3 regions of the Actinoplanes sp. NPDC051861 genome follow, and region 3 is predicted to be linked to each of the others. Evidence: riboswitches for the same ligand, from Rfam matches in the RefSeq annotation. Region 3 holds a riboswitch; each other region holds the start of a gene.

Region 1 (9,713 bases), on a different contig from region 3:
AACGCCGCGAACGTCACGGCATGAATCTCCTCGGCCTGCCCGGCCGTCTCCCGCTGCACGATCATCCGGTCAGCCTCGCGAGCGTGACCGGCCGCCGCAACCGAGTTTCAGGCGGTGCCGTCCTCCAGGTCACCCTCGGTCTCCAGGTACAGCTCCTGCAGCGCGGCCAGCGTCTCCGGCTCCGGCGAGTCCCACAGCTTCCGGTCGGCGGCCTCCAGCAGCCGCTCGGTGATGCCGTGCAGCGCCCACGGGTTCGACTGCTTCAGGAACTCCTGGTTCTCCGGGTCCAGCGCGTAGTTCGCGGCCAGCTGTTCGTACATCCAGTCGGTCACGACGCCGGCCGTCGCGTCGTACCCGAAAAGGTAGTCGACCGTCGCGGCCAGCTCGAACGCTCCCTTGTAGCCGTGCCGCCGCATCGCGGCGATCCAGCGGGGGTTCACCACGCGGGCCCGGAAGATCCGCGCGGTCTCCTCGGTCAGGCTGCGGGTCCGCGCCTGGTCCGGGTTGGTGGAATCTCCGATGTACGCCGCCGGCGCCTTACCCGTCAGAGCGCGAACCGTGGCGATCATGCCGCCGTGGTACTGGAAGTAGTCGTCGGAGTCCGCGATGTCGTGCTCGCGGGTGTCGATGTTCTTGGCCGCGATGTCGATCCGCCGATACGCGTTCTCCATGTCACCGCGAGCCGGAACCCCGTCCAGATCCCGGCCGTACGCGAACCCGCCCCACACCGCGTAGACCTCGGCGAGATCCGCGTCGTCCCGCCAGTTCCGGCTGTCGATGAGCGGCAGGATCCCGGCGCCGTACGCCCCCGGCCGCGACCCGAAGATCCGCATCGTGGCCCGCCGCCAGTCGCCGTGCTCACCCTGGTCGCGCAGCGCGTGCTCGCGAACGTGGTTGTCCGGCTCGTCGATCTCCGCGACCATCCGGAACGCGTCGTCGAGCATCGCCACCACGTGCGGGAACGCGTCCCGGAAGAAACCGGAGATGCGGACCGTGACGTCCACCCGCGGGCGGCCCAGCTCCTCGCGGGTGATCGGCTCGAGCCCGGTGACACGCCGGGACGCCGGATCCCAGACCGGCCGCACCCCGATCAGCGCGAGAATCTCGGCGATGTCGTCACCTGCGGTGCGCATGGCGCTCGTGCCCCACGCGGAGAGCCCGACCGAGCGCGGCCAGTCGCCGTGGTCGGCGCGGTAGCGGTTGAGCAGGGACTCCGCCATGGCCTGCCCGGTCTCCCAGGCCAGGGAGCTGGGAACAGCCTTCGGGTCGACGGAGTAGAAGTTGCGGCCGGTGGGCAGCACGTTGATCAGGCCGCGCAGCGGGGACCCGCTCGGCCCGGCCGGCACGTATCCACCGTCCAGCGCGTGCAGCACGTGGGTGATCTCGTCGGTGGTCCGGGCGAGACGAGGCACGACCTCCCGGGCCGCGAACTCCAGCACCCGCACCACGTCGCCCTTTACCGACAAATCGGAAATATCGGAAAGGCCGTCTAGACTGTCCGGTACGGATGCCGGCCAACCGGCCGCCTCCATGGCCGCCACCAGGCCCCGAGCCCGCTCCTCGACCGCATCGGTCTCGGCCGTCGACGCGTCCTCCGCCAGACCGAGCGCCTCCCGCAGACCGGGCAGCGCCGCCACCTGGCCCGCCCACATCTGCCGGGCCCGCAGCATCGCCAGCACGAGGTTGACCCGCGCCTCACCCTCCGGCGCCGCGCCGAGCACGTGCAGCCCGTCCCGGATCTGCACGTCCTTGACCTCGCACAGCCACCCGTCGATGTGCAGGATGAAGTCGTCGAAGTCCTCGTCACCGGGCCGGGCCACCTGCCCGAGGTCGTGGTCCATCTTCGCCGCCTGGATCAGCGTCCAGATCTGCGCCCGGATGGCCGGCAGCTTCGCCGGGTCCAGCGTCGCGATCGTGGCGTGCTCGTCCAGCAGCTGCTCCAGCCGGGCGATGTCGCCGTACGACTCCGCCCGCGCCATCGGCGGGATCAGGTGATCGACCAGCGTCGCGTGCGCCCGGCGCTTGGCCTGCGTGCCCTCACCGGGGTCGTTGACCAGGAACGGGTAGATCAGCGGCAGGTCGCCCAGAGCCGCGTCCGTCCCGTCCGACGCCGACATGCCCACGTTCTTGCCCGGCAGCCACTCCAGGTTCCCGTGCTTGCCGACGTGCACGACGGCGTGCGCGCCGAAGTCGTCCGCCAGCCACCGGTACGCCGCCAGGTAGTGGTGGCTCGGCGGCAGGTCCGGGTCGTGATAGATCGCCACCGGGTTGGCACCGAACCCGCGCGGCGGCTGCACCATCACCACGACGTTCTCGTCGCGCAGGGCGGCGAGGACGATGTCGCCGTTGTCCACGTACAGCGAGCCGGGCGCCGCGCCCCAGTGCTGCTCCACGCTCTCCCGGAAGTCGGCGGGGAGCGTCGAGAACCACTCCGTGTAGCGGGCACCCGGGATCCGCACCGGGTTGCCCGCCAGCTGCTCCTCGGTCAGCCAGTCCGGGTCCTGCCCACCGGCGGCGATGAGCGCGTGAATCAGCCCGTCGCCATCGAAGTCCACGAAGTCGCCGACCTGATAACCGCGCGAGCGCAGCGCGGCCAGCAGCGCAACCGTCGAGGCGGGGGTGTCCAGGCCGACGGCGTTGCCGATGCGGGAGTGTTTGGTGGGATACGCCGACAACATCAGCGCGACGCGGCGATCAGCCGGCGGGACGTGCCGCAGCCGTCCGTGCGCCACCGCGATCCCGGCGACCCGCGAGGCCCGCTCCGGATCGGCCACGTAGACCGACAGGCCGTCAGCGTCGATCTCCTTGAACGAGAACGGCACCGTGATGATCCGCCCGTCGAACTCCGGGATCGCCACCTGGGTGGCCGCGTCCAGCGGCGACAACCCGCCGTCGCTGTCCTCCCACGCGGCACGCGAGCTGGTCAGGCAGAGTCCCTGGAGGATCGGCACGTCCAGGTCGGCGAGGACACCGACGTCCCAGGCCTCGTCGTCCCCGCCCGCCGACGCGGTGGCCGGGCGGGTGCCCCCGGCGGCCAGCACCGTCACCACGAGCGCGTCAGCCTTGCGCAGCTCGGCGAGCAGTTCCGGCGGCGCGGTCCGCAGCGAAGCCGTGAAGATCGGGAGCGCCGCGCCGCCCTTGGCCTCGATCGCCTGGCACAGCGTCTCCACGAAGGCGGTGTTCCCGGCCATGTGGTGAGCGCGGTAGTAGAGCACCGCGACGGTCGGCGATCCGGGCGCCGACTCCCGTGGGAGCACACCCCAGTCCGGCGCGGAGGACGGCGGCTCGAATCCGGTCCCGGTCAGCAGCACCGTGTCGGAGAGGAAGTCGTGGAGCGAGGCGAGGTTCGGCGCGCCACCCTGCGCCAGGTACACATGGGCGTCCGCGGCCACGCCGGCCGGCACCGTCGACAGCTTCATCAGCTCGGCGTCCGGCGCCTGCTCGCCACCGAGCACCACCACCGGCACGGCACCGGCGAGCAGGGCGTCGAGGCCCTCCTCCCAGGCACGGCGCCCGCCGAGGATGCGCACCACGACCAGGTCGACCCCGTCCAGCAGGCCGGGCAGATCGTCCACCGAGGTCCGGGCCGGGTTGGCCAGGCGCCAGGCGGAGCCGCCGGCCCGGGCGCTGAGCAGGTCGGTGTCCGACGTCGACAGCAGCAGAAACACGCGTGCGCTCCCCCTCGGGGTCCGCGCCCCGGGTAGTAGAGATCACGGCGACCGGAGTTCCTGGCTCCCGGGCAGACACCCGGTGACAGTGGCGGGACCGCGCCGGATTCGCACCGGCTTCCTCCGCGGCGTCGCCGCTCGTGAGTATTCAGTTCCGGCACACGCTACTCGACGCCGGTCCGGGCCGGAGCTGTGACACTGCCGACCCCGGAGCGGTCCCGGGCCGCCCGTAGTATCCGGTCGGTGACCTCCCCCCGATCGTCCGACGTCGACGCCTGCCCGAGCGCGCTGCGGCTGCATGCCGCCGCCGACGGGCTGCTGGCGCGCGTCCGGCTGCCCGGCGGGGTGCTGACCGGTGCGCAACTGGGGACCTTGCGTGCGCTCGCGGAGGAGTTCGGCGACGGCTGCCTGGAACTCACCTCGCGAGCGAATCTCCAGCTCAGAGCACTGCGGGCCGAGGACGCGGAGACCTTGGCGACCCGCTTGCGCGAGGCGGGCCTGCTGCCTTCGACAACCCATGACAGCGTACGGAACATCGCGGCACCGCCGATCCCGTCAGCAATGATCCGCGAGCTGGTCCCCCTGCTGGACACCGCGATCTGCGCCGATCCCGAGCTGTCCCTCCTTCCGGGGAAATTCCTGTTCGCGATCGGACACGTCCCGCTCGCCTCCGACGTCGCCGCGGTACCCGCCGGCCCCTCGTTCGCGATCCGCTTCGCCGACCACGACACCGGTCTCCGTGTCGCTCCGGACCGCGTGGTGCCCACCCTGATTGCCGCCGCACACGCCTTCCTGGCCGAACGCGAGGCCCAGCGCGCCGACGCCCCCGCCGCATGGCGCCTGCGCGAACTGACCGACGGCCCCACCCGCGTCTCAGCCCGGGTCGCCGCCGCACTAGGACTGCCTCCCCCACGGCCTGGAAGAACGAACGTTCTTTCCGCCGCGGATCCAGGGGAGCCGGTGTCAGGGAGAACGAACGTTCTCTCTGCCGCCGAACACGGAGGGCTGGAGGCGGACAGAACGTTCGTTCTGTCCACCCTGGAGCCCGGGGCGTTTCTCGGTGTGCTGGAGCAGCCGGACGGGCTGGTCGCGGTCGGTGCTCTGGTTCCGCTGGGTCGCCTGTCCGCCGTACCCATGAAGGTCCTGGAATCGTCCGACAGGCTGATCATCACGCCCTGGCGGGGAGTCGTCGTGCCCGATCTGCCACGCACCGCGGCACCCACCTGGACCGATCGCCTGATCGCGGCGGGTCTGCCGACGGCGGCAGACTCCCCCTGGGTCGGGGTCACCGCCTGCGCGGGCCGTCCCGGATGCGCGAGGTCCCTGGCCGACGTCCGCGCCGACGCCGCCGCGACGTCGCGCTTCATCGACGGCCTCCCGGTGCACTGGGCGGGCTGCGACCGAGCGTGCGGGAGCCCGGCCGGCCCCCACGTCCAGGTCCGCGCCACCGCGACCGGCTACGCCGTCGCCCGGCTTCCCGGGCCGGAATCCGCCGGCGGCGCGGTCCAAGACCTGGATGACGCGATATCCGCAGCTAGGAGGGCCTGATGGAGTACGTACGGGACGGCGCGGAGATCTACCGGAGGTCGTTCGCCACGATCCGCGCGGAGGCCGACCTCGCCGGGCTGCCGGAGGACGTCGCGCGGGTGGTGGTCCGGATGATCCACGCCTGCGGGATGGTGGATCTCGTCGAGGACGTGCGGTACAGCCCGGGTGTGGTGACCGCGGCCCGCAAGGCGCTGCTCGGTGGGGCACCGATCCTGTGCGACGCCGAGATGGTGGCGTCCGGGGTGACCCGCAGCCGGCTACCGGCCGCGAACGCCGTGATCTGCACGCTGCGCGACCCGGCGGTGCCGCCCCTCGCCGCGGAGATCGGCAACACGCGCAGCGCCGCCGCCCTCGACCTCTGGGGCGACCGGCTCGACGGCGCCGTCGTCGCGATCGGCAACGCGCCCACCGCGCTGTTCCGGCTGCTGGAGATGGTCGCCGCGGGCGCGCCCCGGCCCGCCGCGGTGCTCGGCATCCCGGTCGGGTTCATCGGCGCGGCGGAATCGAAGGAAGCACTCGCCGAATCCGGTCTGGAGTACCTGATCGTGCGCGGCCGTCGCGGTGGCAGCGCGATGACAGCGGCCGCGGTGAACGCCCTGGCATCAGAAGCCGAATGAGGAACACAGAGCTATGACGAACGAATCGCGGCCCGGCCGGCTCTACGGTGTCGGGCTCGGCCCGGGTGACCCGGAACTGGTCACCGTGAAGGCCGCCCGGCTCATCGGCGCGGCCGACGTGATCGCCTACCACGCGGCGCGGCACGGCCGGAGCAACGCGCGGGCGATCGCCGCCGGATACCTGCGTGCGGGGCAGATCGAGGAGGCCCTGATCTACCCGGTCACCACCGAGACCACCGACCACCCGGGCGGTTACCAGGGCGCGATCGACGAGTTCTACGCCGAGTCCGCGGCCCGGCTCGCCGCGCACCTGGACGCCGGCCGCGACGTCGTGGTGCTGGCCGAGGGCGACCCGTTCTTCTACGGCTCCTACATGCACATGCACAAGCGGCTCGCCGACCGCTACGAGGCGACGGTGGTGCCCGGCGTGACCTCGGTCAGCGCCGCCGCGGCCGTGCTCGGGCGCCCGCTCATGGAGCGCGACGAGGTGCTCACCGTGCTGCCCGGCACGCTCGCCACCGACGAGCTGACCCACTGGCTGGAGAAGACCGACTCGGCCGCCATCATGAAGCTGGGCCGGACCTTCGAGAACGTCCGGGAGGCACTGGACCGGGCCGGCCGCCTAGACGACGCCTGGTACGTCGAGCGCGCCACCACCGACCGGGAACGCTCGGCGCCGCTCAGGGACGTCGAGGCCGACTCGGTGCCGTACTTCTCCCTGGCCCTGCTGCCCAGCCCGGCCGCCACCGAGTTCGTCAGCACGAAGGTGCTCCTGGCCGAGCCGGCCGGCCGCAACGACATGGTCAGCCTGGAGGGCGCCGTACCGGCCGTTCCGAGCGGCGACGGGATGGGCAGCGTGACAGTGGTCGGCCTCGGCCCCGGATCCCGGGACTGGCTGACCCCGGAGGCGCAGGCCGCCCTGGCCACCGCCGACGACCTGGTCGGCTACGGCCCGTACGTCGACCGCGTACCCCCGAACGCCCGCCAGCTGCGCCACTCCTCGGACAACCGGGTCGAGGCCGAACGTGCCGCGTTCGCGCTGGACCTGGCGAAACGCGGCCGCCGGGTCGCGGTGGTCTCCTCCGGCGACCCGGGCGTCTTCGCGATGGCCGCCGCCGTCCTGGAGGTGGCCGAGGACTCCCAGTGGAAGGACGTCCCGGTACGGATCGTGCCGGGACTGACCGCCGCGCAGGCCGTTGCGGCTCGGGCCGGCGCGCCGCTCGGGCACGACTTCTGCATCCTGTCGCTCTCCGACCGGCTCAAGCCGTGGCCGGTCATCGAGACCCGCCTGGAGGCCGCCGCCACCGCCGACCTGGTGATCGCGATCTACAACCCGGCGTCGAAGAGCCGTAAGGAACAGCTGATCAAGGCCCTTGAACTGCTCCGCAAGCACCGCTCCGGTGCCACCCCGGTGGTGGTCGGGCGCGACGTGGGCGGCTCGGCCGAGTCGGTACGCGTAACCACCCTCGCCGGACTCGACCCCTCGACCGTCGACATGCGCACGCTGCTCATCGTCGGCTCCTCGCAGACCCGGGCGGTGACCCGCGGCGACGGCACCACCGCGGTCTACACCCCGCGCCACTACCCGGGCTGACGAGGCCGTTCACCATCGACCACCGGTTCCGGAATGAAGCCGGTGACCCGTCCCACCACCGCTCCGCAACCGCACTGCAGCGGCGAACCCCTGACGGCCCACCCCCGAGCAACCGAAAGGAGGGGTCACTGAAAAGCAACTTTTTCGCAGAGGGGTGACCCCCGTTGAACACCGCACGTACCCGGGCCGCCATCCTGGCCTCGTCCTTGCTGCTGGCCGTCGCCCTCCCCGCGGCGGAGACCCTCGCCGCCCCCAGAGCGACACCCACCCCTCAGCCCAAAGCGACAGCCACGAAGGCCCCGGCCCCCACGAAGACGCCGGCCCCGAAGAAGACCACCGCCGCGCCGAAGCCGACCGGCGCGGTTCAGAATGAGAACATGGCGACCCTGGACAGCCGTCTCACCGCGGTCACCCAGGCGAAGACGATCAACTACTACCCGTCGAACGCCGGCTGGTCGGCCATGTGGACGGGTTTCGACGCCGCGAAGATCGACGCCGACATGGCGAAGGCGGCCGCGCTGGGCGCCGACAACGTCCGCGTCATCGTGTTCCCGCAGTCGTTCGGATATCCGGCGCCGAAGGCCGACTACACCGAGCGGCTCCGCAAGTTCGTCAGCATCGCCGACGGGCACGGCATGACCGTCAAGCTGACCCTCTTCGACTGGTGGAACGGCTACTCCGACGCGGCCGGCAGCGCCGCCTGGGCCAAGGCGGTGCTCGCGCCGTACCGGGACGATCCCCGGGTGCTCTCGGTCGAGCTGAAGAACGAGTTCCAGTCGACCGACCCGGCCGCCGTCTCGTGGGTGCGCAGGCTGATCCCGGCCGTACGCCAGGCGGTCCCGGCCATGCCGCTGACCCTGTCGGTGGACGCGCAGAGCGGCGCGACCGGCCTGGCCCGGATCAGGTCGCTGCTCGGCGAGAAGGCGCTGGACTACTACGACTACCACTTCTACGGCACGTCCGAGCGGGCGCTCGCCGAGATCCGCCGGGCGCAGGTCGCGGTCGGCTCCGACCCGATCGTGATCGGTGAGACCGGCCTGAGCACGGCGGTCAGCAGCGAGGGCGAGCAGGCCGCGTTCCTGGCCCGGGTGTTCGAGGCGGCACGGGTCGCCGGGGTGAAGTCGGTGGCGCCGTGGACGCTCTACGACTTCGCCAACGGCGCGATCCCCAGCAACTCGCAGGTGTCGAAGGTCGCCGCGCAGTACAAGTTCGGCCTGCACCGGGCGGACGGCACCGCCAAGGCCGGTGCGGCTGTCGTGCGTACGGCGTGGGCCGGCGGCGAACTGGCGGACAGCATCCTGGACTTCGGGTTCGAGTCGAGCAGCTCACCGTGGCGGCCGTACCTGTCCGAGGCCGGTGTCGGCTCGCGCAGCAACGACGAGGCGCACAGCGGCGACTGGTCGGTGCGGTTCTCCGGGACGAAGCGGACGGCGTCCGGCGTACCGTCGGTGCGCACCTCGCCGATCGTGCCGGTCTCCGGCGGCCAGAAGTGGCACGCCGAGGCGTGGGCTCGCGGGGTCAACGTCACCGGCACCAACGAGATCGCGCTGAGCTGGTTCGACATCAACGACCGGTGGCTCGGGCAGCACTCGTCCAGGGCGGTCGCCAAGGGCACCAGCGGCTGGACGAGGCTGACCGTCGACGCGGTCGCCCCGGCCGGGGCGACCAGCGTCCAGCTTCACCTCAAGTCGGGCGACAACCGGGGCACGGTCTGGTACGACGACGTGGTGCTGTCGCTGTCCTGAAGGACCCCGATCGAGGTCAGCAGGCGCTCGTACGCGCCGACCGTACGGTCCCAGGACGAGGGATCGGTGTGCCGCCGGCCGGTCAGGCCGGCGGCACGCTCGATTGCCGCACCCAGTTCGCCCGGCGCCCCCGCCTGCACGAAGACCGCCCCGCTGTACGACTCCGCCGCCTCGACCAGCCCGCCGACCGCCGTGACCACCACCGGCAGCCCGTGGCTCATCGCGATGTGCAGCGGCCCGCTCGCCGAGCTCCGCCGGTACGGCAGCACCACCACGTCAGCCTCCGCGAAGAACTCGTTCACCTCGGCGTCCGTGACGTAGCGGTTCACGAACGTGATCCGGTCCCGCGCCGGCGAGCCCTCGATCAGCTCGCCCGGCAGCGTCCAGCCCTCCCAGGTCTCGCCCACCACGGTCAGGTGGTGGTCCGGCCCGAGCGCCGCGAACGCCTCGACCAGGTCCTCCAGGCCCTTGTACGGCCGGATCGTCCCGAAGAACAACAGCCGGCGTACGCCGTCCGGGCTCTCCCGCCGGGCCGCCGGCA
Region 2 (9,713 bases), on a different contig from region 3:
CTGGTCGAGCGCCCGTCCGTGACCAGCACCAGCAACGGCCGGCGTCGCGGATCGCGCCGCCGCTCGGTACCGATGGTCCGGATCGCCGCCCGCAGCCCCGCGGCGAGCGGCGTGCGCCCACCGGTCCGCAGCGCCGCCAGCCGCATCACACCCACCTCGTGACTGGACGTGGGCGGCAGCACCACCTCAGCCGCACTCCCCCGAAACGTGATCATCCCGATCCGGTCCCGCCGCTGATACGCGTCCCGCAGCAACGACAGCACCGCCGTCTTCACGAGGCTCATCCGCTTCCGCGCCGCCATCGACCCGGACGCGTCCACCACGAACAGCACGAGATTCGCCTCGCGCCCGACATGTACCGACTCCCGCAGATCACCCGGCACCACCCGCACCGACCCGGTCCCGCCGATCGCCGCCCGGTCGATCGCCGCCCGCAGGGTGGCCGGCAGGTGCGGCGCGCCGGACAGCTTGCCGTTCGGAGTCCGGCTGCCCACGACCCGGCCCCGCCGCGCGAAAGCCGGCGACCGCCGGCCCGCGTGTCCGCCCTCGCCCCGAGCCGAGATCCGAAGCGTCCGGGTCCGGTATGCCACACCGGCACTCGCCACCGCACCGGCCGGCTGCGGCGCCTGCTCAGGGGCTTCCGATCCGTTCTGCTGAGGACCGGCACCGCCACCGCCCTGAGGGCCGCCGTTGCGGGGCCCTTGCGGACCACCACCACCGTGCGGGCCGTCTCCGTCCGGGTCCGGATCGTCCTCCCCGGCGCCGCGATCCACGCCGTCACGACTGTCCCCGTCAGCCCGATGATCGTCCGGTTCGGCCCGGCGTTCCTCCTCCGCCTGACGCTCCGCCGACGCCAGGGCCTCCTCGAGTTTCTCCTCGTCGGTACCGGGAGGATCGAGTGGATCGGTCCGGCGCCGGTGGGGCAGTGCCAGGCGCGCGGCGTCGCGTACATCTTCTGCCGTAACCGACGCACGGCCGTGCCAGGCCGCCAGGGCCACCGCGCAGCGAGCCACGACGATGTCCGCTCGCATCCCGTCCACCCCGTAGGCGAGGCAGACCCGCGCGATCCGGTCCAGCTCCGCGTCCGGAAGCGTCACCGCGCCCAGCCGTGCCCGAGCCACCGCGATCCGTTGCGCGTACTCCCGCTCCGCCGCACCGAACCGCGCCGCGAATCCGCCCGGGTCAGCCTCGTACGCCAGCCGCCGCCGGACCACCTCGGCCCGCTGCCTGGCGTCCCGGGGCGCCGCCACGTTCACCACCAGCCCGAACCGGTCCACCAGCTGCGGCCGCGGCTCACCCTCCTCCGGGTTCATCGTCCCGACCAGCATGAAACGGGCCGCGTGCTTGACCGACACCCCGTCCCGCTCGACGTGCGCCCGCCCCATGGCCGCCGCGTCCAGCAGCAGATCGACCAGGTGATCGGGAAGCAGATTCACCTCGTCCACATAGAGCACCCCGCGATGCGCCGCCGCGAGCAGCCCCGGCTCGTAGGCCTTCACCCCGTCACTGAGCGCCCGCTGCAGATCAAGCGTGCCCACCACTCGGTCCTCGGTAGCACCGACCGGCAGTTCCACAAGAGTGGCCGCACGCGAGAGCCGTGCCGAACGCACCCCGTTCAACTCCGTTGCCGCCACGTGGGGACCCTCCGGGACGGACGCCGGCGCTGACGGGTGCGGGCCGTCCGGGCAGTCCGGGTCGGGCGCCGCCGGGTCACAGGCGAACCGGCAGCCGCGCACCACCTCGACCTCCGGCAGCAGCCCGGCCAGCGCGCGGACGACGGTGCTCTTGGCGGTGCCCTTCTCACCCCTGACGAGAACCCCGCCGACAGCCGGCGAGACAGCGGTGAGCAGGAGCGCCAGGCGCAGGTCGTCCAGGCCGACCACGGCCGAGAACGGGTACGGACTCGTCACGGGGAATCCCTTCCGGCGGGTGTCCACGCCCGCGCGTCGGTCGTCGCGAGCGGCCGGAGTCTCCTGACTCCCGGATCGACGTTCCCCGCTCGCCTTCCGGCCCACACGGGCCGTGGCGCTGGTCAGCGGGTCGCTCCCCGGTCACAGTGGCGGGACCGTCCCGGACTCGCACCGGGTTCCTCCGCAACCGCTCGCCGGTCACTCTTTCTCACGGCACGCCCTACCGTCAACGCACCCCCACCCCGAGTGGCTCTCATCATGCGCCGCCCAGGAAACCGCAGAGCCGGGGACCTCAGCGCCGCAGGGCCTCCACCGGCTCGATGGCCGCGGCCCGAAATGCCGGGTATGCGCCGGCCAGCATGCCCGTGACGGCGCCGGCAAGTGGAGCCGGCAGCACGGTCGCCGGGTCCAGGACCACGGTCCACTCCTGCTGGAGCGCGACCGCGAGCACCACCCCCACCCCGAGAGCCGTCCCGATCAGGCCACCCAGGGCGCCCAGGGCCGTCGACTCGCAGAGGAATTGGATCGCTACGTGGCGGGGGCGGGCGCCGAGGGCGCGGCGCAGGCCGATCTCGCCCACGCGTTCCATCACGGCGACGAGGGTCGTGTTCGTGATGGAGACCGCGCCGATCACCAGGCAGATGCCGGCCAGGGCCAGGAAGAGGCCGGAGAGTTCGGTGTCGACGCTGTCGCGCAGGCCGCGAGGGTCGGGTGGGGCGGCGGCCTTGAGCAGGGCGGACTGGTCGGGGCGGAGGGCTACCGGGGCCTGCCGCGCGATCAGGTTCGCCGCGCCCAGGCGGGTCTCGATCACCATGCGGGCCGGGTTGGAGACCGGGTCCGGTGGCGGGTAGAGGTTCTCCGCCGTGGTGCGGGGCAGCAGGACGCCGAGGAGGAGTTCGGGCAGGCGGCGGGTGTCGGAGATGATGCCGACCACGGTGAACGCGGTGCCGTCGATGAACACCGCCGGGCGCCCGCTGAGCTGGTGGATGTTGAGCCGCCGGGCGGCCCCCGCGCCGAGCACCGCGACCGGCTCACCGCGCCCGTCATGGAACGTGTCGTAGAGCCGCCCGGCGCTCACCGTCACCGCGGCCGCCTCGAACACCCCTGGGGAGGCGGCGAAGACCGGCAGGTCACCGGCGTTGGCCCGGGAGTGTGCGGTGACCGACGGCGAACCGGCGATGACGGGATTCCGCAGCGGCACCTGCCAGTAGACGCCGGCAGCCTCCGCACCGTTGAGCGAGGTGATCCGCCGATCAGCGTCTGCGGGAAAGCTGACAGCCGACTCGCCGGCATCGGTAACGGTCACGGTCGTAGAGGTCAGCGCGTCGAACCGCTTGCTGATCTGCCCCGTCGCCGTGGACGTCAGCCCCAGCACCGCAACGAACGCACCCACCCCCAGAACCGTGCCCACAGTCGTGAGCACCGACCGCGCCGGCCTCTGCAGAACCCCCGCGACCGACTCGGCCACAAGGTCGCGCAACCGCAGCACAGACCGCTCCGGAACCACCCGGGTCACGGCGTGATCCGCCCGTCCACGATCCGCACCAGCCGCTGCGCCCGCGACGCCACCGCCCCGTCGTGAGTGATGACCACGATGGTCAGGCCGGCCGCGTGCAACTCGTCGAAGAGTGACAGAAGTCGTTGCGAGGTAGCCGAGTCCAGGTTGCCCGTTGGCTCGTCGCAGAGCAGGATGGCCGGCTCGTTGACCAGGGCGCGGGCGATCGCGACCCGCTGCCGCTCGCCGCCCGACATGGTGGTGGGCAGGGCATGGGCCCGGTGGCCGACGCCGACGCGTTCGAGCGCCGCCAGGGCAGCCGCCCGGCGCCCGCCCCGTGGTGCGCCGTTGTAGACCTGCGCGAGCATCACGTTCTCCGTCGCGGTGCGGTGCGGCAGCAGGTGGAACGACTGGAAGACGAAGCCGATCCGCCCGCCGCGCAGCGCGGTGCGGTCGCGTTCGCCGAGCCCGGCCACGTCGATGCCGTCGAGGCGGTACACGCCGCTGGTCGGCCGGTCGAGCAGGCCGAGCAGGTTGAGCAGCGTGGACTTGCCGGAGCCGGAGGGGCCGACGACAGCCACGTACTCGCCGCGCCCGACCCGCAGCGTGGCGTCGGCCAGCGCGGTGACGGCGGGCGGTCCGGGGTGGATCCGGGTGACCCGGTCGAGGTCCAGGACCGGGGTCATCCGTCCGCTCCGGTGACCACCCGGTCGCCGGCTCGCAGGGTGCCCTCGACTGCCTCGACCGCGACCATGCCGGCCGCTGACACGCCCGGCACGACCTCGACCTGTGTCTGCGAGCCGTCCGCCGCGACCACGGTCACCGTGGTGCGCCCGTCGGCCGACGAGGAGACCGCCGCCTCGGGCACCGCCAGGACTTCGCCGTCACTGCTGGCAGTCGTGATCGTGATGCGCAGGTCCTCGCCCTCCAGGGAGGCGGGCCAGCCGCCGCCGCGCGTCACGCGTACCGGAATGTAGCTTTTGTCGTCCTGGGTGACGCGCTTGCCGATGCTCTCGATCGTGCCGGTGGCCTCGTACCCGGTGACCTCCGACGTCACCTCGACCGGCATACCCTCCTCGACGAGCTGCTCCGACTCCGGCCCGAGCTGCCCGACGAGCGAGAGGCCGCCGGAGGTGAACGAGATGAGCGGCACCGCGACCTGGTCACCGACGCGGGCGGGCAGGGCGGAGACCCGGGCGGGCAGGGCGGGCAGGAACGCCACCTCGGACATCGGCACCATCGGGTCCGTCGCCGAGGCCGGCGAGGTGGTGGGTGACGCTGAGGGATCCGGTTGCGGCGCGCCGGCCTCAAGAGCATCAGTCAGGGGTACGGCGTAACCACGATCCTGATAGAACCGCCGCACCGCACGTTTCGTCCCGTCCCCGAAGTAGCCCTTCCGGTCCCCGATCCGGTAGCCGAGGTCCCGCAGCGCCTCCTGGAGCTGCCCGATGTCCTTACCCGTCTGCCCCGGGAGCATGTCCCGATACGCCGGAAACGCCCCCCGCAGCGCGTAGACCGGCCGCTCCGACACCTCCACGAGCACCTTCCCGGCTTTCACCGAAGCGCCCGCCCTGGTCTTCACCGCCGTCACCACGAGCACCGTCCCACCCGGGCCGTTGGCCGTACGCGCCACCGACACCGGCGTGAACGGGAACTGCCGCCCCCGCGCCGGCTTTCCCCGCATGGCCACCGTCGTCGACAGCGTCTGCTCGACCACCTCCGCCGTGAGCAGGCTGGCCTCCGGCTCGCGCGTGTCGGCCGCCACCTGCGCCGGGCTCTTGATCCGGGTCGCCAGGATCAGTCCGGCGGTCGAGGCGAGCGCCGCCACCACCGCCACCGCGGTCAGTACCCGCTGGCGGCGGGCCAGCGGCGACGTCACGAGCCCTGACCGACCACGGCGGCGGCCCGCCTGAGCTTGTCGTCGCGCTCGGCCTTGGCCGCCTGCAACTGCTGCACCTGACGGTCGATCTCGTCGCTCTGGAACCTCACCTCGTACGCCTGCCAGACCTCGAGGACCCGGTGCTCGCGCTTGCAGCCGACGTCGGCCTTGGCGGCGGTCTTCTCCGCCTCGCCGACCGTACGGGAAGCCGTGTCGAATTCACCCCCGGCCTCCATCGGCATCGGGTAGTCGTAGCCCTTGGCCTTCATACAGGCGGACCATTTCGTAAACGTTTCCACAACCGCCGGATCATTCACGGAACGGTCGTACGAGTCACGCGCGATCTGCGCGACGGCAGCATTCTCCCCGATATTGCCGTCGGCGCTCAGACGACCGTTCACCTCGCCGTTGCAGCCACCTTTCGGCAACTCTTTCCCGGCCGTGTCGACCGGCGCCTTCTGGCCCGCCTGCAGATTTCCCCGGACGACCAGTTGCAGCGCCTTCGAGGAGCTCGCCTGCTTCTCCTTCTCGACGTCGATGGCCGGCCGGGTGCCGTTGACGTCGGACGGCGAGTGGTAGCCGTACTTCGTGGCGGCCGCCATGTCGCTGACGCCGTAGCGGCGCTTGTTGCCGTGCACGCCGAGGTCCTCGACCAGGGAGGCCTCGCGCTTCTTGTCGCGGTCCAGATCGAACGGCAGGTCGAAACCGAAGCGCTGGATGCACTCGCGGACCAGCATCTGCCGGGCCCGCTCCACCAGCGAACTCTGCGGCAGGGTCAGGGAGTACTCGTCGATCGGCAGGATCACCTCGCCGTCGGCGGCTCGCGCGGGCGACGCCGCGGCCTTCGGATCGCTCGCCGGTCCGCCGCCGGGCCCGTCGTCGCCGGAACAGCCTGCCGCACCGGCCAGAAGCGCGGTGACCAGCAGGAACGTCGCGGCGATCGGCCGGCGGGTCAACGCCTGTGCCATGCTCGGACTTCTCCTCGAGGGTATTGCTAGATTGGCCGGCACCGGCGCTGTGCCCAGCTCCAATGGGCACAGCGCCGGCCGTTCACGACCGTCAGATGATCTCGGCGGACGCCCCGTTGTTCCAGGTGTAGTAGAGCTGTCCGGCGCCACCCGGCGGCAGGTAGTCGTAGTTGCCACCGCGGTTGATGTAGACCCAGCTGTAACCGGTCAGGGCGAAGCTGGCGTTGGCCATCGACGCGGCCCGGTTGCGGACCTGCAGGCCGCTGCCGTCGCCGGAGCCGGAGAACCGGGCGTTGTTCAGGTTCGACACGTAACCGCGCATGCTGAACATCGCACCGCCCAGCGAGCCCCGGTAGTAGAGGCAGAGCAGGTTGGTCGAGTTGTTACAGCTCGCCGGAACAGACCACGAGCTGTTGTCGATGTTCCGGCTGGCCGCCGCGGCCGGCGCGGCCGTGGCGAATGCGCCCGCGGTAATCGCGAACAGGGACGCCGACAGAACACCGGCCGTCCGTTTGACAGAATTCATTCGAACCTCTTCCCACAGGCACGCGAGAAGACGTCGCTCTAATGCGCATTTCGAGCCCCCGCTCCCGTGCCGTCCAGAATGGATCGGCGCGCCGTGGATCACTCTGACACTCATTGATCTCCGTCGCAAGGCCCTGATGGTTACGGGATGATCTGCGCGGCGATCAGGGTGGTGACCGCCGTCACCTGCTCCAGGCTGAGCACGGCCGCCTTCTGCACATGGGCGTCCCCGAACTGGTTGCCGGCCGCCACCGTCAGGTCCCGCCCGTCGGCGAGCTCGGCCACGACGACCTCGAGCCGGTCCTGGCTGCGCGGCGAGTACGTCGTGGAAGCCTTGATCCGCCGCCCGCCGGCCCCGGCCGTCACCGAGCATCGGGGGATGAACTCGCTCTCCTCGCACCGGTACAGCCGTTCCCGGGCCTCGGCGAGGCGCTCCGGCTGCTTGCGCTCCTCGGCGCACTTGGGCGTGGCCCGGGTGCACGGCGCGTAGCTGCCGATCTGCAGGGTGATCCATCCTCGGCGCCCGCCGAGTTCGGCGCCCTGACCGCCCCAGAACACCTGCTGCGCGTCCTGCGCGCCCTGGAACAGCGGTGGCTGCCCGTCCGGCGCCGGGTTGCCGAACAGGTCCTGCCGCAGCCAGCGTGTGCCCGGCGCCGCCTCACGCACCGCCGCGTCGACGGCCGTGCGCAGCCGGCGGGCGGTGGCGTCGATGGACTCCCGGCTGTCGGCGACGAGGCGGAACCCCTCGGGAACCGGTGGGACCGCGGGCGGAGCGCTTGCACCCGGTACAACGGCGATGCCCGGTACAACGGCGATGCCCGGTACAACGGCGATGCCGATGCCGAGGGAACCCGCGGTGAGGACCGCCAGAGCGGCGGAGATCCGCAGCGAGGTACGGCGGCGCCGCTCGCGCCGGATGATCCCGTCCAGGTCGACGGTGCTGGGTGGGGCGTCCTCGACGAGCTCGTCGAACAGTTGCGAGGTCATCGTCGTCCTTTCAGGCCTCGGTGGGATGGCGCAGCACCCGCAGGGCACGCGCGGTCTGGCTCTTCACGGTGCCGACGGAGATCTGCAGGATGTCCGCGGTCTGCTCGGCCGAGTAGTCGAAGTAGAAGCGCAGGATCAACACCGCGCGCTGGCGCGGCCCGAGCATGCGCAGCAGCTCGGCGAGCGAGCTGCGGTCGGTGATCCGGTCGGTCGCGGGCACCGGGCGGTCCGGCAGCGTCGCCGCGGCACGCTCGCGGCGCCACGGACGGCGGCGCTCGCTGAGCCAGGTACGGGTCAGGACCTTCTGGGCGTAGGCCTCCGGGTTGTCGGCCCGGCGCACCTCACGCCAGTGGCGGTAGAGCTTGGTGACCGCGATCGACACCAGGTCGTCGGCGGTGTGCCAGTCGTCGCACATCAGGTACGCGGAACGCCGCCACCGTTCCAGGCGCGCCGCCACGAACTCCCGGAACTCGTGGTCGTCCATGGATCCCTCTCCACCGGCCGGTCAACGTCACGCGTACGACGCGGCGCCGGGCGGGAAAGGTTGCACGTTACGAGCCGACGGCTTTCTCGGTGCCGGGCAGCGGCTCCGGTGCGAGCTTGTCCAATTCGGTGACCACGTCGAGGACGGCCAGGGCGGAGCGCTCCACCAGCGGCCGCAGCCGGCCGTACAGGGCCGCCGCCGACGGGTCCGGGCGGGTGTGCCGGCCGGTCGGCACCAGGGTGGCGGCCCGGTCCAGGTCGGGCAGCTCGCCGAGCGCGTGCCAGGCGAGCAGGCAGGCGCCGAGGCCGGTGCCCTCCGGTACGTCGGCGACCGAGACCGGCAGGTCCAGGGCGCCGGCCAGCACCGACACCCACAGCTCCGAGGCCGCCGCGCCGCCGGTGGCCCGGATCTCGGTGATCGAGCAGCCCTCCGCCTCGAACGAGTCGCGGACCAGGGCCAGTTGCTGGCAGACGCCCTCGACGGCGGCGCGGACCAGGTGCGGGCGGCCGTGTTCGCGGCGCAGCCCCAGGTACGCCCCGCGCATGCCGGAGCGCCACCACGGCGCCCGCTCGCCCAGCAGGTAGGGCAGGCAGAGCAGGCCCTCGCTGCCCGGCTCCACCCGGGCCGCCTCCTCGAGCAGCGCCGCGTCCCGCTCGTCGGCGTCCTCGCCCTCGGCGCCGGGCCGCTCGAAACCGGCCGCGAAGCTCTGCGCGGCCCAGCGGACCACCGACCCGGCGTTGTTCACGGCACCGCCGATCACCCAGCGGTCCTCGGTGAGCGCGTAGCAGAACAGCCGGCCGGCCGTGTCATTGGTGGGCCGGTCGACGACCGTGCGCAGCGCGCCGCTGGTGCCGAGCGAGACCGCGGCGACACCGGGCGGGGTGGCACCGACACCCAGGTTGGCGAGCGGGCCGTCGGCGGCTCCGATGATCAGGGGTGTGTCCGCCGCCAGGCCCGCGGCCGACGCGACGTCCGGCCGCAGGGGCAGGCGGGCGGTTGTCGGAAGGACCTCGGCGAGCTGCTCACGGCGTACCCCCGCGATCTTGACGGCCTCGTCGTCCCACTGCCGTGAGTGGATGTCGTAGAGCCCCGTGCCCGAGGCGACCGACAGGTCGACGAGAAAGGGTGAGCCGCTCAGCGCCGCGACGATCAGCTCCTTGACCCCGCCCCACCGGGGCGTGCCGCGCAGCGTGCCCGGATCGGTCTCGCCCCACCAGGCCAGCTTGGTCAGCGGCGACATCGGGTGCACCGGGGTGCCGGTGCGCGCCTGCAGCTCCCTGGCCGCCCCCGCCGCCACGATCCGGTCCGCCTGCTCACCGGAACGGCCGTCCGCCCAGGTGATCACCGGTCCCAGCGGGCGGCCGTCGTCGTCCATCGGGACCAGCGCGTGCAGGAACGCGCTGAGGCTGACCGCGACCACCCGGTCACCGCGCCGGGCGCACTCGGACGCCACGTCGGTGAGCGC
Region 3 (9,713 bases):
CCGTGAACACCTCGACGGGGATCCCGTTGGGGTCGAGCAGCGCCGCCATCCGCAGGACGGCCTGTGCGAGACCCCCGGCCGCCGCCACGGACAGGGCCCAGGCGCGGGCGACCGGGACGCTCTGCTGGTCGGGCAGCGTGCCGGGATGCAGGGCGGTCAGCGGCTGGTGTGCGAGACGGCTCCGGTATGCGGCACAGGTGATGTCCTGGTCGAGGATGTACGCCGCGGCCTGCGCCAGAGCGAGCGGCAGGTGGCCGAGATCGGCCGCGACGTGGTCGGCCTCCGCGAGGCGGACCGGATCGCCGCCCAGCAGCCCGGTCAGATAGGCGGTCGCCTGCCCCGGGGTGAACACGCCGACGTCGACCAGGCGGCGGCCGGTCAGCAGGGCTGCGTCACGGCGCCGGGTGGTGATCACAGTGCGGCCGCGGTCCGTGGCCGGTGGCCAGAGCCCGGTCAGGTCGGCCGGGTCGGCGACGTCGTCCAGGACGACCAGCCAGCGCCGGTCGGTCCCGGCCAGCCAGGACAGCAGGCGGTTGGCGGCCTGTTCGGGGTCGGGGTCGTCGGTTCCGGTGACCTCACCGGCGGCGATCGCACAGGTCGAGAGGACACCGGCCCGGGTGGTCGCGGTGACCCAGATCAGCAGGTCGACCGCGCCCTCGGACCAGAGCTGCTCGGCCAGGTTGACGGCCAGCTGCGTCTTGCCGACGCCGCCCAGGCCGGTCACCACCACGGCCTCGCCCGCGCCGGCCAGGTCCCGGTCGGCCGGGCGGGGCTGACGGCCGGTGGCCGGTGGCGGGACCACACCCACCCGGCAGGGCCAGCTGACCGGCCGGCGCTGCGTGAAGTAGTTGTGCTGAACGTTGTGGTCGCCGACCTGCACGCCGTACGCACGGGAGAAGTCGGCCATCAGGTGAACCTATCGGCAAGATCCGCCGCCCGGCCACACCGGACAGTAAGCTGACACGAGCTCTCCAGTGACGTCCGTCGATGGGAGGTTCGCGGTGACCGGCCCGGCTGAACAGGCGAGAAGGACACAGTCGACCACGGCACTGCACCGGCTGCTGCCCACGGAGTTCCTCTCGCGCACCGGCCGGCCGTTCGACCCACCCGCCGCGCTGCGAGGACGGCAGGCCGTAAGGAGGGCACCGAGGCCGACCTGGTCCGGCGTACACCCTGCCCATCCCGTCGCTGGTGATCTGCGAGCTGCTGGGTGTCGACTACGCCGAGCGCGACCGGTTCCAGCAGCGCACCGCCACCGCGCTCAACGCCACGACCCCGCCGGACGAGCGGATGCGGGCCGCCGCCGGCCTCTACGCCTTCATGGCCGAGCTGGTACGCGCCAAGCGCGAGACCCCGGGAGACGACATCCTGTCCGGGCTCATCCGCGACGCCGACCCGCCGCTGACCGACGCGCAGCTCACCGACATCGCGGTCGTGCTGCTCGGCGCCGGACACGAGACCACCGCCAACATGCTCGCGCTCGGCACGTTCGCGCTGCTGCAGAACCCGGCGCAGCTCGCCGCGCTGCGTGGCGACCCGGCGCTGCTCGACAACGCGATCGAGGAGCTGCTGCGGTTCCTCTCGATCATCCAGCTCGGCGTGAGCCGAGTGGCCACCGAGTCCATGACGGTCGGCGGGGTGGACATTCCGGCCGGGGCCACCGTCGTCATCGCCACGCCGGAGGCCAACCGGGACGCCCGGCAGTTCGACGACCCGGACCGGCTCGACGTGCACCGCCCGCGTCCCTCGCACCTGGCGTTCGGGCACGGCATCCACCAGTGCCTGGGCCAGCAGCTGGCCCGGGTGGAGATGCGGGTCGGCCTGAGCGAGCTCTTCACCCGGCTGCCGGACCTGCGGCTGGCCGTGCCCGCCGAGCGGGTCCCGCTGCGCAACGAGATGCTCGTCTTCGGCGTCCACGCGCTGCCGGTCACCTGGGCGTGAACAACACGACACACAGCATGTTGGGTATGACTTTCTGATCTAGCCCATATATGGTCTCCCACGCAGCTGGTTCGGGCGCCGCACTGTGGCGCCCGAGGCAACAGGGAACCCGGTGGGAAACCGGGACTGCCCCGCAGCGGTGAGTGGGAACGACCGCCGTCATGAAGCACTGGGCCACCCCGGCCTGGGAAGCGACGGCCAGTAGGAACGAGCGACAGCGCCCACGAGTCCGAAGACCTGCCAGCGCGCCGCACGCGCCGCGTGCGGCGGTCGAAGGCCGCGTGGGACGGCCGACGCCGAGGAGCCGGCCGCCGCGCGCGAGCCCGGTGGCGTCGTCCTGCGTGCCCGAGACCTGTCGAGAGGGCATGGAGGAGAGGGCTGTGACAGCCACTTCGGAGCGAATCGGGGTACCGCAGCAGCGGGTCCGCGGGCGCGATCTCGCGGCGGAGGCCGCCGGTCTGGACGACGTGGATCCGCTGCGGGTCGTCACCAGGGCGATGAGCGGGCTCCACGACGGCGCGACGGCCGACGAGCTGGACCGGCTGCTGATCCAGACGGCGGCGGATCTGATCGGCGAGGAGCCGCAGTACTCGAGACTGGCCGCCCGGCTGCTGGCGGCGTACGTGGACCGGGAGGTCCGCGGCCAGGGCGTCGCCACGTTCAGCCAGTCCATCCGGTACGCGCACCGGCTGGGCCTGATCGGCGACGGCACCGCCGCGTTCGTGGCCCGTCACGCCGCCGAGCTCGACGGGGCCGTCTACGTCCGCAACGACCTGCGGTTCGAGTACTTCAGTTTGCGTACGGTCGCCGACCGCTACCTGCTCCGGCACCCGCAGGACCGGCTCGTCGTGGAGACACCGCAGTTCTGGCTGATGCGGGTGGCGTGTGGGCTGTCCCACGACCCCGCCGAGGCGATCGGCTTCTACCGGCTGATGGCGTCGCTGGCCTATCTGCCCAGTTCGCCGACGCTGTTCAACTCGGGTACCCGGCACACCCAGATGTCGTCGTGCTTCCTGGTCGACTCGCCGCGCGACGAGCTCGACTCGATCTACGAGCGGTACCACCAGGTCGCGCGGCTGTCGAAGTTCTCCGGCGGCATCGGGATCGCCTGGTCACGGGTCCGGGGGCGGGGCGCGCTGATCCGCGGCACCAACGGGCGCTCGAACGGGATCGTGCCGTTCCTGAAGACCCTCGACGCCGGGGTGGCGGCCGTCAACCAGGGCGGGCGGCGCAAGGGTGCGGCGTGCGTCTATCTGGAGCCGTGGCACCCGGACATCGAGGAGTTCCTGGAGCTGCGCGACAACACGGGTGAGGAGTCACGGCGTACGCATAACTTGAACTTGGCCAACTGGATCCCGGACGAGTTCATGCGCCGGGTGGAGGCGGACGAGGACTGGTCGCTGATCGACCCGTCGGACGCGCCCGAGCTGCCGGACCTCTACGGCGCGGAGTTCGACGCGGCCTACCGCAACGCCGAGAAGAAGGCGGTGCGGACGGTCAGGGCGCGGGATCTGTACGGGCGGATGATGCGCACGCTCGCGCAGACCGGCAACGGCTGGATGACCTTCAAGGACCGCTCCAACGCGCTGTCCAACCAGACCGGCGCCGGCGGCGTGATCCACCTGTCGAACCTGTGCACCGAGATCCTCGAGGTGAGCAGCGACGACGAGACGGCGGTGTGCAACCTGGGATCGATCAACCTGGGCGCGCACGTCACGGCGGAGGGCGTGGACTGGGAGCGGTTGCGGTCCACGGTGCGGACCGCGGTCGTCTTCCTGGACCGGGTGATCGACATCAACCATTACCCATCGGAGCAGGCGGCCGCCTCGAATCCGCGCTGGCGGCCGGTCGGGCTGGGCCTGATGGGTCTGCAGGACGCGTTCTTCACGCTGCGACTGCCTTTCGACTCCGACGCCGCCCGCGCGCTTTCGACGCGGGTCCAGGAAGAGATCTTCCTGACCGCATTGGAGACATCGGCGGAGCTGGCGGAGCGTTTCGGGCCGCATCCGGCGTATTCGGAGACCCGTGCGGCGAAGGGCGACCTTCATCCGGACCTCTGGGGCGCGCCGGTCTCCCAGAAGCAGCGGTGGGACGCGCTGCGAGCACGGGTCGCCGAGCACGGTTTGCGGAATTCGCTGCTGGTCGCGATCGCGCCCACGGCGACGATCGCCTCCATCGCGGGCTGTTACGAATGCGTCGAGCCACAGGTGAGCAATCTGTTCAAGCGCGAGACGATGTCGGGCGAATTTCTTCAGATCAACACCTTTTTGGTACGCGAACTCAAGCTCCGGAATCTGTGGACAGCCGCCGTCCGGGAGCGGATCAAACGCGCCGACGGTTCGGTGCGGGACATCACCGAGTTGCCGGCCGAGGTTCGCGAACTGTTCCGCACCGCGTGGGAACTGCCGCAGCGGGCGCTGATCGACCTCGCCGCCGCCCGCGCCCCCTACATCGACCAGTCCCAGTCGCTGAACCTGTTCCTGGCCGCGCCGACCATCGGCAAGCTCTCCTCGATGTACCGCTACGCCTGGAAAGCCGGCCTGAAGACGACCTATTACCTGCGCTCGCGCCCGGCCACCCGGATCCAGCAGGCGACCGTGCCGCTGATCCCGGCGACGACCGCCGCGGAAACGTGTTCCCTGGAGAACCCCGAATCGTGTGAGGCCTGCCAGTAATGCTGCTCGACCCCGGAATGGACCTGACCCTGCGGCCGATGAGGTACCCGCACTTCTTCGACCGGTTCAAGGACGCCATCAAGAACACCTGGACGGTCGAGGAGGTCGACCTGCACTCCGACCTGGCCGATCTCGCCCGCCTGACGCCCGCCGAGCAGCACCTGGTCTCGCGGCTGGTCGCCTTCTTCGCCACCGGCGACACCATTGTGGCCAACAACCTGGTGCTGAATCTGTATCAGCACGTCAACTCCCCGGAGGGCCGGCTCTACCTGTCCCGGCAGCTGTTCGAGGAGGCCGTGCACGTCCAGTTCTATCTGAACCTGCTCGACACCTATGTGCCGGATCCCGCCGAGCGGCAGGCGGCGTTCGCGGCGGTCGACAACATCCCGTCGATCGCCCGCAAGGCCGAGTTCTGCTTCAAGTGGATCGACTCGGTCTTCGTGCTGCGGGAACTGCGCTCCCGCGACGACCGGCGGGCGTTCCTGCTCAATCTGATCTGCTTCGCGGCCTGCATCGAGGGGCTGTTCTTCTACGGCGCTTTCGCGTACGTCTATTTTCTGCGTTCCCGCGGTGTGCTGCCCGGTCTCGCGTCGGGCACCAACTGGGTGTTCCGCGACGAGTCCATGCACATGGCGTTCGCCTTCGACGTGGTCGACACGGTGCGCGCCGAGGAACCGGGCCTGTTCGACGCCGAGATGGAGAAGCAGGTCCGTGACATGCTCACCGAGGCCGTCGATTGCGAGGTGCAGTTCGCCGCGGACCTGCTCGAACAGGGCGTCAGTGGAATGTCGCTGCCGGACATGCGCGAATACCTGCAGCACGTCGCCGACCGGCGGCTGCTCGCGCTCGGCATGGAACCGCTGTACGGCAGTGGCAACCCGTTCGCCTTCATGGAGTTGCAGGACGTCCAGGAACTGTCGAACTTCTTCGAGCGGCGCGTCTCCGCCTACCAGGTGGGAGTGACCGGAGCCGTTACGTTCGACGAGGATTTCTGACGCGGGACCGATGAGCCGGGGATGCTTCACCGGTCTGACCGTGTGAAGCATCCCCGAGTGAAGGAGCACACGATGGCGAAGGTCATCTCCACCCTGTTCATCGCGGCCGACGGCGTCGCCGAGATCGACCCGGACTGGCACTTTCCGTACTTCGACGAGAACATGGGCCGCGCGGTCACCGAGGACTACGACACGTCCGACACGCTGCTCATCGGGCGCGGGACTTACGAGAGCTTCGCCGGCGCCTGGCCGGACCGTGAGGCCGCCGGCGGTGAGGACGCGCCGTTCGCGAAGGTGATCGGCGACATGCGCAAGGTGGTCGTCTCCCGGCAGGCGCTGGAGTTCACCTGGCGCAACAGCGAGCTCATCGACGGTGACCTGGTGGCGGCCGTGACGGCGCTCAAGGCCGACGCCGGTATCAAGGGCATCCTGATCCCGGGCTCGATCACCGTGGTGCAGCAGCTGCTCGCCGCCGGCCTGGTCGACGAGCTGCGCCTGCTGATCCACCCGGTGGCGGCGCGCAAGGGCCAGAAGCTGTTCGACGAGGGTGACGGCGTGTACCACCTGAAGGTGGTGGCCACCGAGGCGTTCCCGACGGGCGTGATCCGCGTGATCTACGCCCCGTCCGAGCCGCCCGCCCCGGCCGGCTACGACGAGGCCAAGAGCCAGCTGCCGGAGTAATCCGGTTGTCGCGCGGCCCGGGCCGGGCGAGCATGACGCATGGACCGATCTCCGCTGCAGGGTGGCCTGCCGCCGGTGACCACGGTGGCGGGCGACCTCGAGATCGCCTGTGACGAGTCCGGCTTCTCCGGGACCAATCTGCTCGACCCGGCCACCCCGGTGATCACGCACGCGAGTGTGGACCTCAGCGTGGCCGAGGCCGCCGCGCTGATCGCCGGCCTGCGCGAGGGGTTCCGGTTCTCACCGTTCGAGCTCAAGTCGGGCCGGTTCCTGCGCCGGCCGGGCGCGGCGGAGCAGTTCTTGGCGGCGCTGGAGGGACGGTCGCTGGTCCAGGTCGTCGACAAGCAGTTCTTCCTGGCCACCCGGATCGTCGACCTGTTCCTGGCCCGGCCGTCCTATGCGGCCGGCACCCGCCTCGCCCGGGAACACCGCCCGGCCGCCGAGGCGCTGTTCCGGGCCGGCCGGGAGGCCGGGGCGCCCTGGAACGCGCTGCTGGCCGCGTTCGTCGACCTGGTCCGGATGAAACGGCGGCGCCCGGTCGACCGTTCCGTCGAGCGGTTCTTCGCGGCCCGCGACGCGCTCGGCGTTCTCCCCGGGCTCACCCCCGCGGCCGTGCGGTCCGTCGTGGCCCGGCTCGACGAGGGTGACCGGTCGATCCCGCCGCCGCTGGAGCCGCTGCTGCCGGCGCTGGCCGAGACGGTTCTGTCGTGGAGCGGCGGGCAGCGCCGGGTGCTGGTGTTCCACGACGAGCAGAGCGCGCTGACCGCGGACCGGCTGAGCCGCCTCCGCGACGCCCTCGCCGCCGGCGGCGGGACGTCGCCCCTGGCCGGGCTCGTGATGGTCGACTCGCGCGACGACCCGCGGATCCAGGTGGCAGACCTGCTCGCCGGTCTCGCCCGGCGAAGGGCGCTCAGGCCGTCTGCCGGCTGACCATGTACTCGATCCAGACCGGTGCGTACGGCGAGGTGCAGCCGGGCGGGGTCGGATAGTCCTTGAGGACCTCCAGGCGCTCGCCGATGGCCAGGGCGCGGTCCCGGTGCTCCGCGTGCGAGATGCCGATCTGGGCGAGGCAGTGGTTCATCGCCCACTGCAGCCGGTCCGGGGCCTGCTTCATCTCTGCCTCGATGACGTCGAGCAGCTTCACCAGGTCGAGGCCGTCCGGCTTCTTCCCGACGCGCTCGGTGGTCAGCGCCCAGCCGGCGCTCGCGACCACCGGGTCCGGGTCGGCGAGCCAGGCGACGCGCAGCTCCTCGGCGTGCGGGCTCTTCTTCACCACGTAGTTCACCAGCCAGTCGTGCACCTTCGGGGTCCGCGACTCGCGCAGCATGGTGTCCAGCTCGTCACGGCCGAACAGCCTGGGGCGGCAGATCAGCAGCGCCAGCAGCCGGGCGGCGCTGTCGCCGGTCCGCCACAGGTCGCAGGCCAGGTCCTGCTGGATCTTCAGCCGTTTCGCGATCGCGCGCAGCGCGCCCAGGTTCACCCCGTGGTCGTCGCCGTGCTTCTCGTTGACCGCACGGGCCTTCGGATCCTCCAGGGCGGCCAGTTCGTCCATCACAGCGGAAACGGTCACGACGGTCTCCTTGCGGGCGGCTTTGGGCAAGTAGCCTACTGCGGCCGCCCTGACCGGCGATCATTTCGGCATGCGGTCGACTCAGGTCGTCCCGTCGGGCGTCGAGCGGATGTTCGACGAGGACGAGATCATCGTCACGAAGACGGACACCAAGGGCGTGCTCACGTACGCGAACAAGGTTTTTCTGCGGGTCTCCGCGCTCACCGAGGCCGAGGCGATCGGCCAGCCACACAGTCTCATCCGGCATCCGGAGATGCCGCGCGCCGTCTTCAAGCTGCTGTGGGAGAGCCTCAAGAACAGGCAGGAGCTTTTCGCGTACGTGGTGAATCTGGCCTCCGACGGCGCCCACTACTGGGTTCTCGCTCACGTGACACCGTCGTTCGACGAGCGCGGGCAGGTGGTCGGCTACCACTCCAGCCGGCGCAAACCCGAGCGGGCCGCGATCGCCGCGGCACAGGAGCTGTACGGGCGGCTGCGCACCGAGGAACGCCGTCACGACAACTCCAAGGCGGCACTCGACGCGTCCTGGCAGATGCTGCAGTCGACGCTGAGCGGCCGGGGGCAGACCTACGACGAGTTCGTCTGGGAGCTGACCAATGCGGCGGCGTGACCTTCCCCCGGGCTTCGAGTCCGCCGAGTCCGGCGGCCCGCTCGAGATGATCGCTCTGGTGTGCGAGTCGGCGGCGGCCGGTGACTTCGAGCAGCGGGTGCCGGTGATCGGCGAGGGGCCGGGAGCGGAACGGGCCCGCGACGCGGTGAACAACCTGCTCGACATCACCGACGCGTTCGTCCGCGAGTCCGGTGCGGCGCTGGCGGCGGCCGCCGAGGGACGGTTCCACCGGCGGTTCCTCACCCGGGGCATGCGCGGCGCGTTCCGCAGCGGCGCGGCGCAGATCTCGCAGTCGAGCGGGCAGATGGCCGACTCGGCGGAACGGGTGGAACGGGCGGCGCAGGCCCGGCTGGCGCTCGCCGACGAGTTGGAGTCGGCGGTGCTCACCGTCTCCGAGCAGGTCGCCTCGGCCGCCACCGAGATGGGCGCCTCGGCGAACGGCCTGGCCGACTTCGCCCGGGAGGCGGTGGGCAGCGCCGAGCGGGGACTGGGCACGGTCACCTCCCTGCGGTCGTCCTCCGACCAGATCCGCAGGGCGGTCGACCTGATCAACGCGGTGGCGGCGCAGACCCGGCTGCTGGCGCTGAACGCGACGATCGAGGCGGCCCGGGCGGGGGAGGCCGGCCGGGGCTTCAGCGTGGTGGCCAGCGAGGTGAAGACCCTGGCCACCGAGACGAGCGCGTCCAGCGAGGAGATTCTCGCGCAGGTCAACACGGTGCAGCAGGCGGCCGGCGACGCGGTGCGGGTCCTGGAGGAGGTGACCGCCAGCATCCGGGAGATGCGCGGGCTGGTCGACGAGATCGCCAACGCGGTGGACGGCCAGGGCGCCGGGCAGTCCGGGCTGGCTCAGCTCGCCGAGGTGCTGCGCAGCGAGGTGGACCGCTTCGTCGCGACCGCGCGGGAGTGAGGCATCGCGAGCCCGACCGCGAACGCGGCCGCCAGCAACCCGGCGGAGATCGTGAACGCCAGCCGGTAACCGCCGGTCAGCGCGGCCGCCTGGTCCTGGCCGGCGGCCAGCAGATCCCCGGTGCGCGCGGCCGCGAGCGTCGACAGCACCGCCACCCCGATCGCCATCCCGACCTGCTGCGTCGTGTTGAACAACCCGGACGCCAGCCCCGCGTCGCTCTCCCGCGCACCGGACATCCCGAGGGTCGCCAGTGCCGGCAGCACCAGGCCGCCCCCGGAGATCAGCAGCATCACCGGCAGCAGGTGGGTGACGTAGTCGGCGTGCACCGGGATGC

The links. A riboswitch is a leader RNA that binds a small molecule or an ion and turns the genes downstream of it on or off. The one in region 3 is predicted to bind cobalamin.
Region 1: another riboswitch for cobalamin. It lies ahead of cobN (cobaltochelatase subunit CobN); the one in region 3 lies ahead of AB0M02_RS20820 (ribonucleoside-diphosphate reductase subunit alpha).
Region 2: another riboswitch for cobalamin. It lies ahead of AB0M02_RS13220 (VWA domain-containing protein); the one in region 3 lies ahead of AB0M02_RS20820 (ribonucleoside-diphosphate reductase subunit alpha).

The regions. Positions count from the first base shown of each region.
Region 1 is NZ_JBFAYE010000001.1:1,335,251-1,344,963, reverse strand. Features, by position in the region: gene AB0M02_RS06460 (N-acetyltransferase) at 1-65, opposite strand, end outside; gene cobN (cobaltochelatase subunit CobN) at 108-3,668, opposite strand; cobalamin riboswitch at 3,700-3,819, opposite strand; gene AB0M02_RS06450 (precorrin-3B synthase) at 3,912-5,216, shown strand; gene AB0M02_RS06445 (precorrin-8X methylmutase) at 5,213-5,833, shown strand; gene AB0M02_RS06440 (precorrin-2 C(20)-methyltransferase) at 5,847-7,427, shown strand; gene AB0M02_RS06435 (glycosyl hydrolase) at 7,592-9,172, shown strand; gene AB0M02_RS06430 (glycosyltransferase family 4 protein) at 9,106-9,713, opposite strand, start outside.
Region 2 is NZ_JBFAYE010000003.1:520,639-530,351, reverse strand. Features, by position in the region: gene AB0M02_RS13220 (VWA domain-containing protein) at 1-1,910, opposite strand, end outside; cobalamin riboswitch at 1,967-2,092, opposite strand; gene AB0M02_RS13215 (ABC transporter permease) at 2,203-3,426, opposite strand; gene AB0M02_RS13210 (ABC transporter ATP-binding protein) at 3,423-4,091, opposite strand; gene AB0M02_RS13205 (peptidoglycan-binding protein) at 4,088-5,284, opposite strand; gene AB0M02_RS13200 (hypothetical protein) at 5,281-6,252, opposite strand; gene AB0M02_RS13195 (hypothetical protein) at 6,344-6,778, opposite strand; gene AB0M02_RS13190 (hypothetical protein) at 6,919-7,764, opposite strand; gene AB0M02_RS13185 (SigE family RNA polymerase sigma factor) at 7,775-8,248, opposite strand; gene AB0M02_RS13180 (gluconokinase) at 8,316-9,713, opposite strand, start outside.
Region 3 is NZ_JBFAYE010000007.1:34,286-43,998, forward strand. Features, by position in the region: gene AB0M02_RS20810 (tetratricopeptide repeat protein) at 1-907, opposite strand, end outside; gene AB0M02_RS20815 (cytochrome P450) at 1,192-1,941, shown strand; cobalamin riboswitch at 1,992-2,201, shown strand; gene AB0M02_RS20820 (ribonucleoside-diphosphate reductase subunit alpha) at 2,307-4,616, shown strand; gene AB0M02_RS20825 (ribonucleotide-diphosphate reductase subunit beta) at 4,616-5,611, shown strand; gene AB0M02_RS20830 (dihydrofolate reductase family protein) at 5,684-6,292, shown strand; gene AB0M02_RS20835 (DUF3800 domain-containing protein) at 6,332-7,222, shown strand; gene AB0M02_RS20840 (DNA alkylation repair protein) at 7,203-7,844, opposite strand; gene AB0M02_RS20845 (PAS domain-containing protein) at 7,933-8,472, shown strand; gene AB0M02_RS20850 (methyl-accepting chemotaxis protein) at 8,459-9,379, shown strand; gene AB0M02_RS20855 (MFS transporter) at 9,319-9,713, opposite strand, start outside.